DNA from 3 places in the Streptomyces sp. BBFR51 genome. Region 3 is predicted to be linked to each of the others. Evidence: riboswitches for the same ligand, from Rfam matches in the RefSeq annotation. Region 3 holds a riboswitch; each other region holds the start of a gene.
The links. A riboswitch is a leader RNA that binds a small molecule or an ion and turns the genes downstream of it on or off. The one in region 3 is predicted to bind cyclic di-AMP.
Positions count from the first base shown of each region.

Region 1: linked by a shared signal. The riboswitch ahead of ACGH7X_RS33470 (peptidoglycan DD-metalloendopeptidase family protein) and the one ahead of ACGH7X_RS23915 (NlpC/P60 family protein) in region 3 are both predicted to bind cyclic di-AMP.
Region 2: linked by a shared signal. The riboswitch ahead of ACGH7X_RS29000 (M23 family metallopeptidase) and the one ahead of ACGH7X_RS23915 (NlpC/P60 family protein) in region 3 are both predicted to bind cyclic di-AMP.

Region 1 is NZ_CP172448.1:7,378,623-7,381,887, forward strand. It holds gene ACGH7X_RS33460 (DUF6126 family protein) at 1-66, shown strand, start outside; gene ACGH7X_RS33465 (tyrosine-protein phosphatase) at 88-885, opposite strand; cyclic di-AMP (ydaO/yuaA leader) riboswitch at 1,312-1,469, shown strand; gene ACGH7X_RS33470 (peptidoglycan DD-metalloendopeptidase family protein) at 1,474-2,436, shown strand; gene ACGH7X_RS33475 (SGNH/GDSL hydrolase family protein) at 2,676-3,265, shown strand, end outside.
Region 2 is NZ_CP172448.1:6,342,901-6,346,165, forward strand. It holds gene ACGH7X_RS28995 (M16 family metallopeptidase) at 1-1,036, shown strand, start outside; cyclic di-AMP (ydaO/yuaA leader) riboswitch at 1,228-1,392, shown strand; gene ACGH7X_RS29000 (M23 family metallopeptidase) at 1,405-2,169, shown strand; gene ACGH7X_RS29005 (GntR family transcriptional regulator) at 2,394-3,089, shown strand; gene ACGH7X_RS29010 (HPr family phosphocarrier protein) at 3,258-3,265, opposite strand, start outside.
Region 3 is NZ_CP172448.1:5,197,237-5,200,501, reverse strand. It holds gene pcrA (DNA helicase PcrA) at 1-979, opposite strand, end outside; cyclic di-AMP (ydaO/yuaA leader) riboswitch at 1,232-1,413, shown strand; gene ACGH7X_RS23915 (NlpC/P60 family protein) at 1,421-2,590, shown strand; gene ACGH7X_RS23910 (tellurite resistance/C4-dicarboxylate transporter family protein) at 2,869-3,265, shown strand, end outside.

The DNA.
Region 1 (3,265 bases), 2.2 Mb from region 3:
TACATCGCGCTGGGGCACGTCTTCGGCGGCTTCCTCTACCTGCTGTTCGAGGTGGGGGCCAAGTAGCGCCGTCCGCGAGCGGGTGGCTCAGTCCAGCATCCGCTCGCGCAGCCGCTCCCGGGTTTCGGGGGCGAGCCCCAGGCCCTTCTCCAGGTAGGCGTCGACCCCGCCCCACGTCTCCTCGACGGTCTCGAAGGCCGCCGCCAGGTACTCGGCGCGCGCGTCGAACAGGGGGCTGAGCAGCTCCATGACCTCGGGGGAGTAGGCCGAGGCGGTGGTGCCGCTGCGGCGCACCTTGTAGCGGCGGTGCGCGGCGTTCGACTTCAGGTAGTCCTCGACGACGGCGTCGCGCTCGACGCCCAGCGCGAGCAGGGTGATCGCGATCGACAGTCCGGCGCGGTCCTTGCCGGCGGCGCAGTGCATCAGCGCGGGGACGCTGTCCTCGGCGAGCGCGTGCAGGATCCGGGAGTGCTCCGCCGTGCGCTCCTTGACGATCATGCGGTAGGAGCCGATCATCCGGTCGGCGCCCTTGTCACCGGCCAGGATCTCGCGCAGCTGGTCGAGGTCCCCGTCGCGGACCATCTTCCAGAACTCGGCGCCGTCGGCCGGATCGCTCAGCGGCAGGTTCACATTGCGCACGCCCGGCAGCTCGACGTCCGGACCGTCGAGCTTCTGGTCGGCCGCGTTGCGGAAGTCGAAGATCGTGTGCAGGCCCAGCGAGGCCAGGAACGCGGCGTCCTCCCCGGTGGCGTGCGCCAGGTGGCCGCTGCGGAACAGCACCCCCTGCCGCACCCGCCGCCCGTCCACGGTCGGCAGTCCGCCCACGTCCCGGAAGTTGCGCACACCGGTCAGCTCGGGTTCGGTCGACGGGACCTGCTGCGTCACAGGGGCTCCTCCCACTGAGCGCCGCCGACGCTGCTCGCCTGCGGGCACCACTCGACGATACGGCATCACCTGTGCCCGAAAGGCGCTTTCAAAAGAGGTATTGCGAGATGATAAGAGCCTTCTGTCCGAATTGGTGTCTTGATGACAACTGGGCCTGAAATGGCGGTAGGTGGGGAAGCGGCGCGTGAGCAGCGTCATATCCGTGACCGTGCGTTGCCCGTCATGTTCACGTAATTCAGCTGCTTCTCAAGGGCCTTTAGGGAAAAGAGTGCCGCGGAAATCGACGCAGGGTTACCGGGTTTTCCCTCAAAGGATCAATCGGAACACCGGTCGACGGAACCCCTCGCTTGTCCACGTGCGTCTTGGTCCCTTACGTTCACCACCGATCCGGACGGACGCCTAATCCTGCCGCCGACCGGAGCCCGCACTCATCCACCACCCGTACACGGCAGGAGCGGGGGACCCACAGGTACAACTGCCTGTTCCGGTTCCCGGAACGGCTTGGGGTAAAGCCGCGTTTCGGCGCGGCCGGGCATCTCCAGCCCGCACCCGACAGCTCACCTCGCAGGCGCCGGAGAGGAATTCGCCATGCCCGCGAAGGGTAAGCACCGCCGTACCAGGGCCATGCGCCTGACCCGCACCATCGCCGTCGCCGGAACCGGTGGGGCCGCGCTCGCGCTCCCGCTGATGGGTGCCGCCGGGGCCAACGCCGCCCCCGCCCACTCCGTTTCCGAGCAGGCCGTGCAGTCCATTGCGACGTCGGCCAAGAAGTCCGCCGCGAGCGCTTCAGAGAAGAACTCGGATTCGCGGACGTACACCGTGAAGAGCGGTGACTACCTTTCGAAGATCGCCGACGACCAGGACGTGGACGGCGGCTGGAAGAAGCTCTACTCGGACAACCGCGAGGCCGTCGGCTCCGACCCGTCGCTGATCCACCCCGGCCTGAAGCTCTCGATCGGCGGCCAGGCCGCCGAGTCCTCGGCCCCCTCCTCCGCCAAGTCGGAGAAGCCGGCCGCCGAGAAGCCCGCCAAGGCCGAGAAGTCCGCCTCCCAGTCGTCCGAGAAGTCGACGGACGCCGACAAGGCCTCCTCCTCGGACTCCGCCGGCTCCTCGGACACCGGCACCCAGTCCGCCGACAGCAGCAGCGGCTACACCTCCCCCGTCGCGGGCGGCACCGTCGGTACCCCGTACCACCAGTCCGGCAGCATGTGGTCCAGCGGCTACCACACCGGCACGGACTTCGTCGTCCCGACCGGCACCTCGCTCAAGGCCGTCGGCGCGGGCACCGTCGTCTCCGCCGGCTGGGGCGGCGCGTACGGCAACCAGGTCGTCATCCAGCTCTCCGACGGCCACTACGCCCAGTACGCCCACCTCTCCTCGCTCTCCGTCTCCGCCGGCCAGTCGGTGACGGCGGGCCAGCAGGTCGGCCTCTCGGGTGCCACCGGCAACGTGACCGGCCCGCACCTGCACTTCGAGATCCGCACCACGCCGGACTACGGCTCGGACGTCGACCCGATCGCGTTCCTGCGCTCGCACGGCGTCTCCGTCTGACGAGCGCCGACAAGCGCTGACGAGCTGACGACCTGACGGCGTTTCGGCGCGGTCCCCGCGCCACCGAAGGCCGGACCCCGATCCCCGGGTCCGGCCTTCGGTGTATTCCGGAATTGACGAACACTTTAGGCGTGGCTTTTCTCACCGCCCGTCAATCCCTTCCTACGGTCGCGTAGGTCACATTCCACGGTGAATCATGGGCCGATGTGGCAGACGATTCGAAGAGTGACAGCAGAGCAGTGATCGGGTCGTACGTGGCGGTGGGGGACAGCTTCACCGAGGGCGTCGGCGATTCCGGCCCCGACGGGGCGTTCGTCGGCTGGGCCGACCGACTCGCCGTACTGCTCGCGGACCGGCGCCCCGAGGGCGACTTCACGTACACCAACCTCGCCGTGCGCGGCAGGCTGCTCGACCAGATCGTGGCGGAACAGGTCCCCGGGGTCGTTGCACTCGCCCCGGACCTGGTCTCGTTCGCGGCGGGCGGCAACGACATCATCCGGCCCGGGACCGACCCGGACGAGGTGGCCCAGCGGTTCGAACTGGCGGTGGCCGCGCTGACCGCGGCGGCCGGCACCGTACTGGTGACCACCGGGTTCGACACCCGTGGCGTGCCCGTCCTCAAGCATCTGCGCGGCAAGATCGCCACGTACAACGGGCACGTGCGTGCCATCGCCGACCGGTACGGCTGTCCGGTGCTCGACCTGTGGTCGCTCAGGAGCGTCCAGGACCGCAGGGCGTGGGACGCCGACCGGCTGCATCTCTCGCCCGAGGGCCACACGCGCGTGGCGCTGCGCGCGGGACAGGCCCTCGGCCTGCGCGTCCCGGCCGA
Region 2 (3,265 bases), 1.1 Mb from region 3:
CCTGGCCAAGGCCCTCGGCCTGGTCGCCGACGCGCTCAGGGCGCCCGCCTTCGCGGACAGCGAGGTCGAACGGCTGGTGCGCAACCGGCTCGACGAGATCCCGCACGAGCTGGCCAACCCCTCCCGCCGGGCCGCCAAGGAACTCTCCAAGGAGCTGTTCCCGGTGCAGTCGCGCATGTCGCGCCCGCGCCAGGGCTCCGAGGAGACCGTCGCGAGCATCGACGCCGCGGCCGTGCGCGCCTTCTACGAGAGGCACGTCCGTCCCGCCACGGCCACCGCCGTGGTCGTCGGCGACCTCACCGGCGTCGACCTCAACGCGCTCCTCGGCGACACCCTGGGCGCGTGGACCGGCTCGTCCGCCGAGCCGCGCCCCGTGCCGCCGGTGACCGCCGACGACAGGGGCCGGGTCGTCATCGTGGACCGCCCCGGCGCCGTCCAGACCCAGCTGCTGATCGGCCGCACCGGCGCCGACCGGCACGACCGCGTGTGGCCCGCGCAGGTGCTCGGCACCTACTGTCTCGGCGGCACCCTCACCTCGCGTCTGGACCGCGTCCTGCGCGAGGAGAAGGGCTACACCTACGGCGTACGGGCGTTCGGGCAGGTCCTGCGTTCCGCGCCGGACGGTACGGGCGCCGCCATGCTCGCCATCAGCGGCTCCGTCGACACCCCCAACACCGGTCCCGCCCTCGACGACCTGTGGACGGTGCTGCGCAAGCTCGCCGCGGAAGGGCTCACCGACGCCGAGCGCGACGTGGCCGTGCAGAACCTGGTGGGCGTCGCACCCCTGAAGTACGAGACGGCGGCGGCCGTGGCGAGCACCCTGGCCGACCAGGTCGAGCAGCACCTGTCCGACGACTTCCAGGCGACGCTCTACCGTCAACTCGCCGCCACGGGCACTGTGGAGGCCACGGCGGCGGTCGTGAACGCCTTCCCGGTGGACCGCCTGGTGACCGTCCTCGTCGGTGACGCGGCGCAGATCAAGGAGCCCGTCGAGGCCCTCGGCATCGGTGAAGTCACCGTGGTCGCGGCCGAGTAGCGGCACGCGCGCGCGGTGGCCCTGGTGACCGGAGTGTCACCAGGGCCACCGTTTGTCCGAATTGGGGGAGTGGCTGCCTGTCTGCCCTGTGGCGTGCGCTACAAAAACCCTGTTGCGTTTGAGGATTGAAGACAGCCCCGTTTAGCTTCGTCCGGGCTGTTCGTCAGGCAGTGCGCCGCACCCGCGGCACCGGACAGTCATCGCCGAGTCCCCGTACGGCGCGAGCCAGGGGAGCCGGGGACCCAACGCAGTCCCTGGGGTGAATCGGACGCCCGCGCGCACGGCGAGGGTGTCCGTAGGAGACCTTCCACCTCCGAACCCGTCAGCTAACCCGGTAGGCGAGAGGGAAGGAAAGGACCAGCCTCTACATGGCGTTCACGCGCGCCACCGGGAAGCACCGCCGTACCGGCCGGGTGCACCGCACCACCGCCCGCGCGGCGGGTGTCGCGGCCCTCGCCACCACCGGCGTCGTCGGCACCCTCGCGGCTCCGGCGCTCGCCGCCGAGCCCGCGGTGGAGCAGAGCGGAATCACCCCGGTCATCACCATCGGCGACTCCATAGCCGACGAGATCGACGCCCAGGCCGTCGCCCAGGAGCAGGCCGCCGTGGACGCCGCGGCCCGCGAGGCGGCCCAGGAGGCGGCCCGCGAGCGGGCGGCCGAGGCGGCCAAGGAGGCGCGCGAGGCCAAGGAGCGCGCCGCGCGGGAGGCGGAGCGCAAGCGCCTCAACACCTTCGTCGCGCCGATCACCGCCTCCTACGTCTCCACCGCGTACCAGGCCGGCAGCTCCCTGTGGTCCTCCGGCAGCCACACCGGCATCGACTTCCACGCCTCCAGCGGCACCTCCGTGCACGCGGTCGGCGTCGGCACCGTCGTCGAGGCCGGCTGGGGCGGGGCGTACGGCAACCAGGTCGTGATCAAGATGCACGACGGCACGTACACGCAGTACGGGCACCTGTCGTCCATCGGTGTCTCGGTCGGCCAGTCGGTCGAGCCCGGTCAGCAGATCGGCCTCTCCGGCGCCACCGGCAACGTCACCGGACCGCACCTGCACTTCGAGGCCCGTACGAGCCCCGATTACGGCTCGGACATGGACCCCGTCGCCTACCTCCGCTCCCACGGCGTGGACGTCTGACGCCGACGTCCCGGCACGGACGTCACGGCACGGACGTCGCGCACCCGAGAGCCCCGGCTTCCCGAGCCGGGGCTTTCGCATTCCGTCCTCCGGCGGGGGTGCCCCATGTCCGAAAGGCATCCACGAAATCCGTCCCGCCGTCGGAATATCCGCTTGATTGGCCTAGAGTCGCTGAACACGCGTCAATCGTCGACGTTTCACGGGGATTAAGGCGGAGGTCGGGCATGCGTATTCCGGCGCATTCGGTGTGTACGGCGATCCGGGACGACATCGTCGCGGGCGTCCACGGGCGCGGGAGCCGGCTCACGGAGGAACTCCTCGCCCGCCGCTACGGCGTCTCCCGCGTCCCCGTCCGCGAGGCCCTGCGCACCCTGGAGGCCGAGGGCTTCGTGGTGACCCGGCGGCACGCGGGCGCGTGCGTGGCGGAACCGACCGAGCAGGAGGCCGCCGACCTGCTGGAGACGCGCACGCTCCTGGAGCCCCTCGGCGCCTCCCGGGCCGCCCGGCGGCGCACCGAGGCCCACCTCAAGGTGTTGCGCGGACTGGTCAGGCTGGGGCAGGAGCGCGCCAGGCAGGGCACCTTCGAGGACCTGCGCTCCCTGGGCGGCTGGTTCCACGAGACCCTCGCCCAGGCGGCCGGCAGCCCCTCGCTGACCGCGCTGCTGACCCAGCTGCGGCACAAGATCGCCTGGATGTACGTCGTCGAGGTGCCGGCCGGGCCGGTGGAGTACTGGGCCGAGCACGGGGCGATCGTCGACGCGGTGGCCCGGGGCGACGGCGATCGCGCGCGGGCGCTCATGACGCTGCACACCGAACGGTCGGCGCCGGCGCACCGGCTGCGATTCGCCTCCGACGGCGGGCGGCCGGACCGTGTGAGGAAATCGCAACGTCCCGTAAACATGCCGAGCCTGCGCCATTAACAAGGGTGCCGTATACAGAGAGGAGGAAATTCGGGGCCCTTTTTCTGCTGCCCGCAAGGAGCCTTTTCTGCTGCCGCAAAGAAACGGGCAATCGGATCGGGAAAGCGGATCGGGAAAGCGAAAGGCCCGCCCGGTGGGTCCGGGCGGGCCTTTCGATTCCGCTGTCCGTCAGACGG
Region 3 (3,265 bases):
CGTCGCCCACCACGCACAGCTCGGCGGGCGGGACCTCGGCCTCGGGCGGCACGTCGACGGGGTGCTCGGAGGTGCCGACCAGCTCGCGGACCAGGGAGTACTGGGCGTGGTTGGTGTCCTGGTACTCGTCGACCAGGACGTGCCGGAAGCGACGGTGGTAGTGCTCGGCTACGTCCGGGAAGGCGCGGAGCAGGTTGACCGTCGTCATGATCAGGTCGTCGAAGTCGAGGGCGTTGGCCTCGCGCAGCCGCGACTGGTAGAGCGCGTAGGCCTGGGCGACGGTCTTCTCGAACCCGTCGGCGGCCTGGGCGGCGAAGTCCTCCTCGTCGATCAGCTCGTTCTTCAGATTGCTGATCTTGGCGCTGAAGGACTTGGGCGGGAAGCGCTTGGGGTCCAGGTCGAGATCCCGGCACACCAGCGCCATCAGGCGCTTGGAGTCGGCCGCGTCGTAGATCGAGAACGACGACGTGAAGCCCAGCCTCTTCGACTCGCGGCGCAGGATGCGGACGCACGCGCTGTGGAAGGTCATCACCCACATCGCGTTCGCGCGCGGGCCGACGAGCTGCTCGACGCGCTCCTTCATCTCGCCCGCGGCCTTGTTGGTGAAGGTGATCGCGAGGATCTGGCCCGGGTGGACGCTCCGCTCGGCCAGCAGGTGGGCGATGCGGTGGGTGAGCACGCGGGTCTTGCCGGAGCCGGCACCGGCCACGATGAGCAGCGGGGAGCCGGAGTGGACGACGGCGGCCCGCTGGTTCTCGTTCAGCCCGTCCAAAAGCGCCGCGGCGTCCAGGGCGGGGCGCGGGGCGCCGTCGCGGTAGTGGGTGTCCCGGTCCGGCGGCGCGTCGAACTTCCCGCCGAACAGATCGTGCGGAACCGGCTCCGGTCCGTGATCGTCCTCGGGTGGCGGCGGGGGTTCCTCCTCGCGACCCCGGGGGGTCTGGAGGCTCGCCAGGAAGTTGTCGTCAAAGAGGCTGCTCATCGCTCTCCGAGTCTAGGGCGCCCCACCGACAACCCGGCGCCACCCCGGAAAATCGCCGGTATCCCGGTGCCGGACACGCCCTGCGACGGGTCATGACACGAAGAGTGACACGAGCGACGCCCCCGCCCGAGGTCACACCCAAGGTCACGAAAATGTATCGGGCATATCACCCACCAACCTTCACAGCGGCCACACGAGTTGGCTACGGTGCGGGCAGGCCGCACGACCCCCACCGGCGAACCTCGCCGGGCCGCGCGGCCTCCGCCGAGTCCGGCGTGCCCGCATGGCATCCGGAGCCGGGGACCCAACCGAGAACTTGGGGTGAATCGGCCGCCCGGCCCTCGACGAGGACGGGACCGCCGTAGGGCAACCCTTCCGTGCCACACCGCCCGAACCCGACAGCTAACCCGGTAGGCGGAGCATTGGAAGGAGTCGCCTCCCTTGGCGTCGCACCGCAAGTCGCGTCCCTCCGGTACACGCGTCGCAGGCATACGGACCCCGGCCATCGCCACGGCGGCCCTCACCTCCGTCGCCCTGCTGTCCCAGACGGCCAACGCCGCGCCGTCGGACGACCGGCCGAGCCTCGAAGAGGTGGAGAAGAAAGTCGACGACCTGTACCGCCAGGCGGGGTCGGCGACCGAGAAGTACAACGCGGCCAAGGAGAAGACCTCCAAGCAGCGGGGGCGCGTCGACACGCTCCTCGACGACGTGGCCAAGCGCACCCAGAAGCTCAACGACGCGCGCGAGGAGCTGGGTTCCTTCGCCTCCGCCCAGTACCGCACGGGTGCGGCGGTCCCGGAGACCGCGACCCTTCTGCTCGCGGACTCGCCGCAGGACTACTTCGACCAGAACCAGCTGATGAGCCGGCTCACCGGCCGCCAGAAGACCGCCGTCGACGACTACGTCACGCAGCAGTCCGAGACGATGCAGAAGCGCCGGGAGGCCACCGAGAGCCTCGAGACGCTCACCGACTCGCAGAACGACCTGAAGACGGCCAAGTCGACCGTCCAGAAGAAGCTCGCCACCGCGCGGGAGCTGCTGTCGGAGCTGACCGCCGAGGAGAAGGCCCGGCTCGCGGCGATCGAGAAGAAGAAGCAGGCGGAGGCCGCGCGCAAGGCGGCGGAGCTGGCGAAGCAGCAACAGGCGCAGCAGGAGGCGGAGCGCCAACGGCAGGAGGAGGCCGCCCAGCAGCAGGAGAGCGGCACCGGTTCGTCGGAATCCTCGGGATCGTCGACGCCGGACACCTCGAACGGCACCAAGGCCGAGAAGGCGATCGCCTTCGCCCGCGCCCAGATCGGCAAGCCGTACGTCTGGGGCGCCACGGGCCCCGGCTCCTACGACTGCTCGGGCCTGACCCAGGCCGCCTGGAAGGCCGCCGGCGTGACCCTGCCGCGCGTCACCTACGACCAGGTCGACGCCGGCACGACCGTCTCCGTCTCCCAGGCACAACCCGGTGACCTGGTCTTCTTCTACGACGACATCAGCCACGTCGGCCTCTACATCGGCGACGGCATGATGATCCACGCGCCGAAGCCGGGCGCGTACGTCCGCGAGGAGTCGATCTTCTACGACGGCGAGTCGTCGATCTACAGCGTGGTGCGCCCGGCCTGACCCAGGTGGGTCTCAGGGCCTGCCCGGCGGATCATGCCGCAGACGCGGGGTCCGGCACGCACTCCCCCACTGCCTTAAGGGCGTGGGAGGGGCCCCCAGGCGTTGCCGTCGGTCGCCGACTCCCCCACGCTCGGCTTCGCTCGCGGGGGGGGACCCCCATCGCGTCGGCTCCCTCCTCCGCCTTGCAGCCGCACGCACCGGACCCCGCTCACCGGCGCTGATCAGATGCCGTGTCTTTCCTGCGACCTGATCCGCCGGGCAGGCCCTAGCATCGGCGCATGTCTTCGGCCACCTCTCCCCACGCCCTGCGCGCCTGGTGGGCGCAGCGTCCGCCGGCGGCCGGGGCCGCGGTGATGGCGACCGGCATCGTGTCGGTCGCCCTGCATCTGACGGGCCGCGAGGTCCTGTCCCGGATCGCCCTGGTCCTGGCCTGTGCCGCCTGGCTGACGCTGGCGACGAACTTCGTCTACCTGCTGCTGGTCGAGCGCGCGCAGTGGCTGACGCGGGCGGGCACGCCGGGCGCGCTCACCGCCGTCGCCGCGACGACCGTGCTCGGCACCCGCTTCTCGCTGCTCGGCTCGTCACCCCTGGCGGCGGTGCTGCTGACGCTGGCGGCGCTGCTGTGGCCGTGGCTGCTGGTCCTGGTGGTGCGGCACTGGGGACGGAGGATGCCCG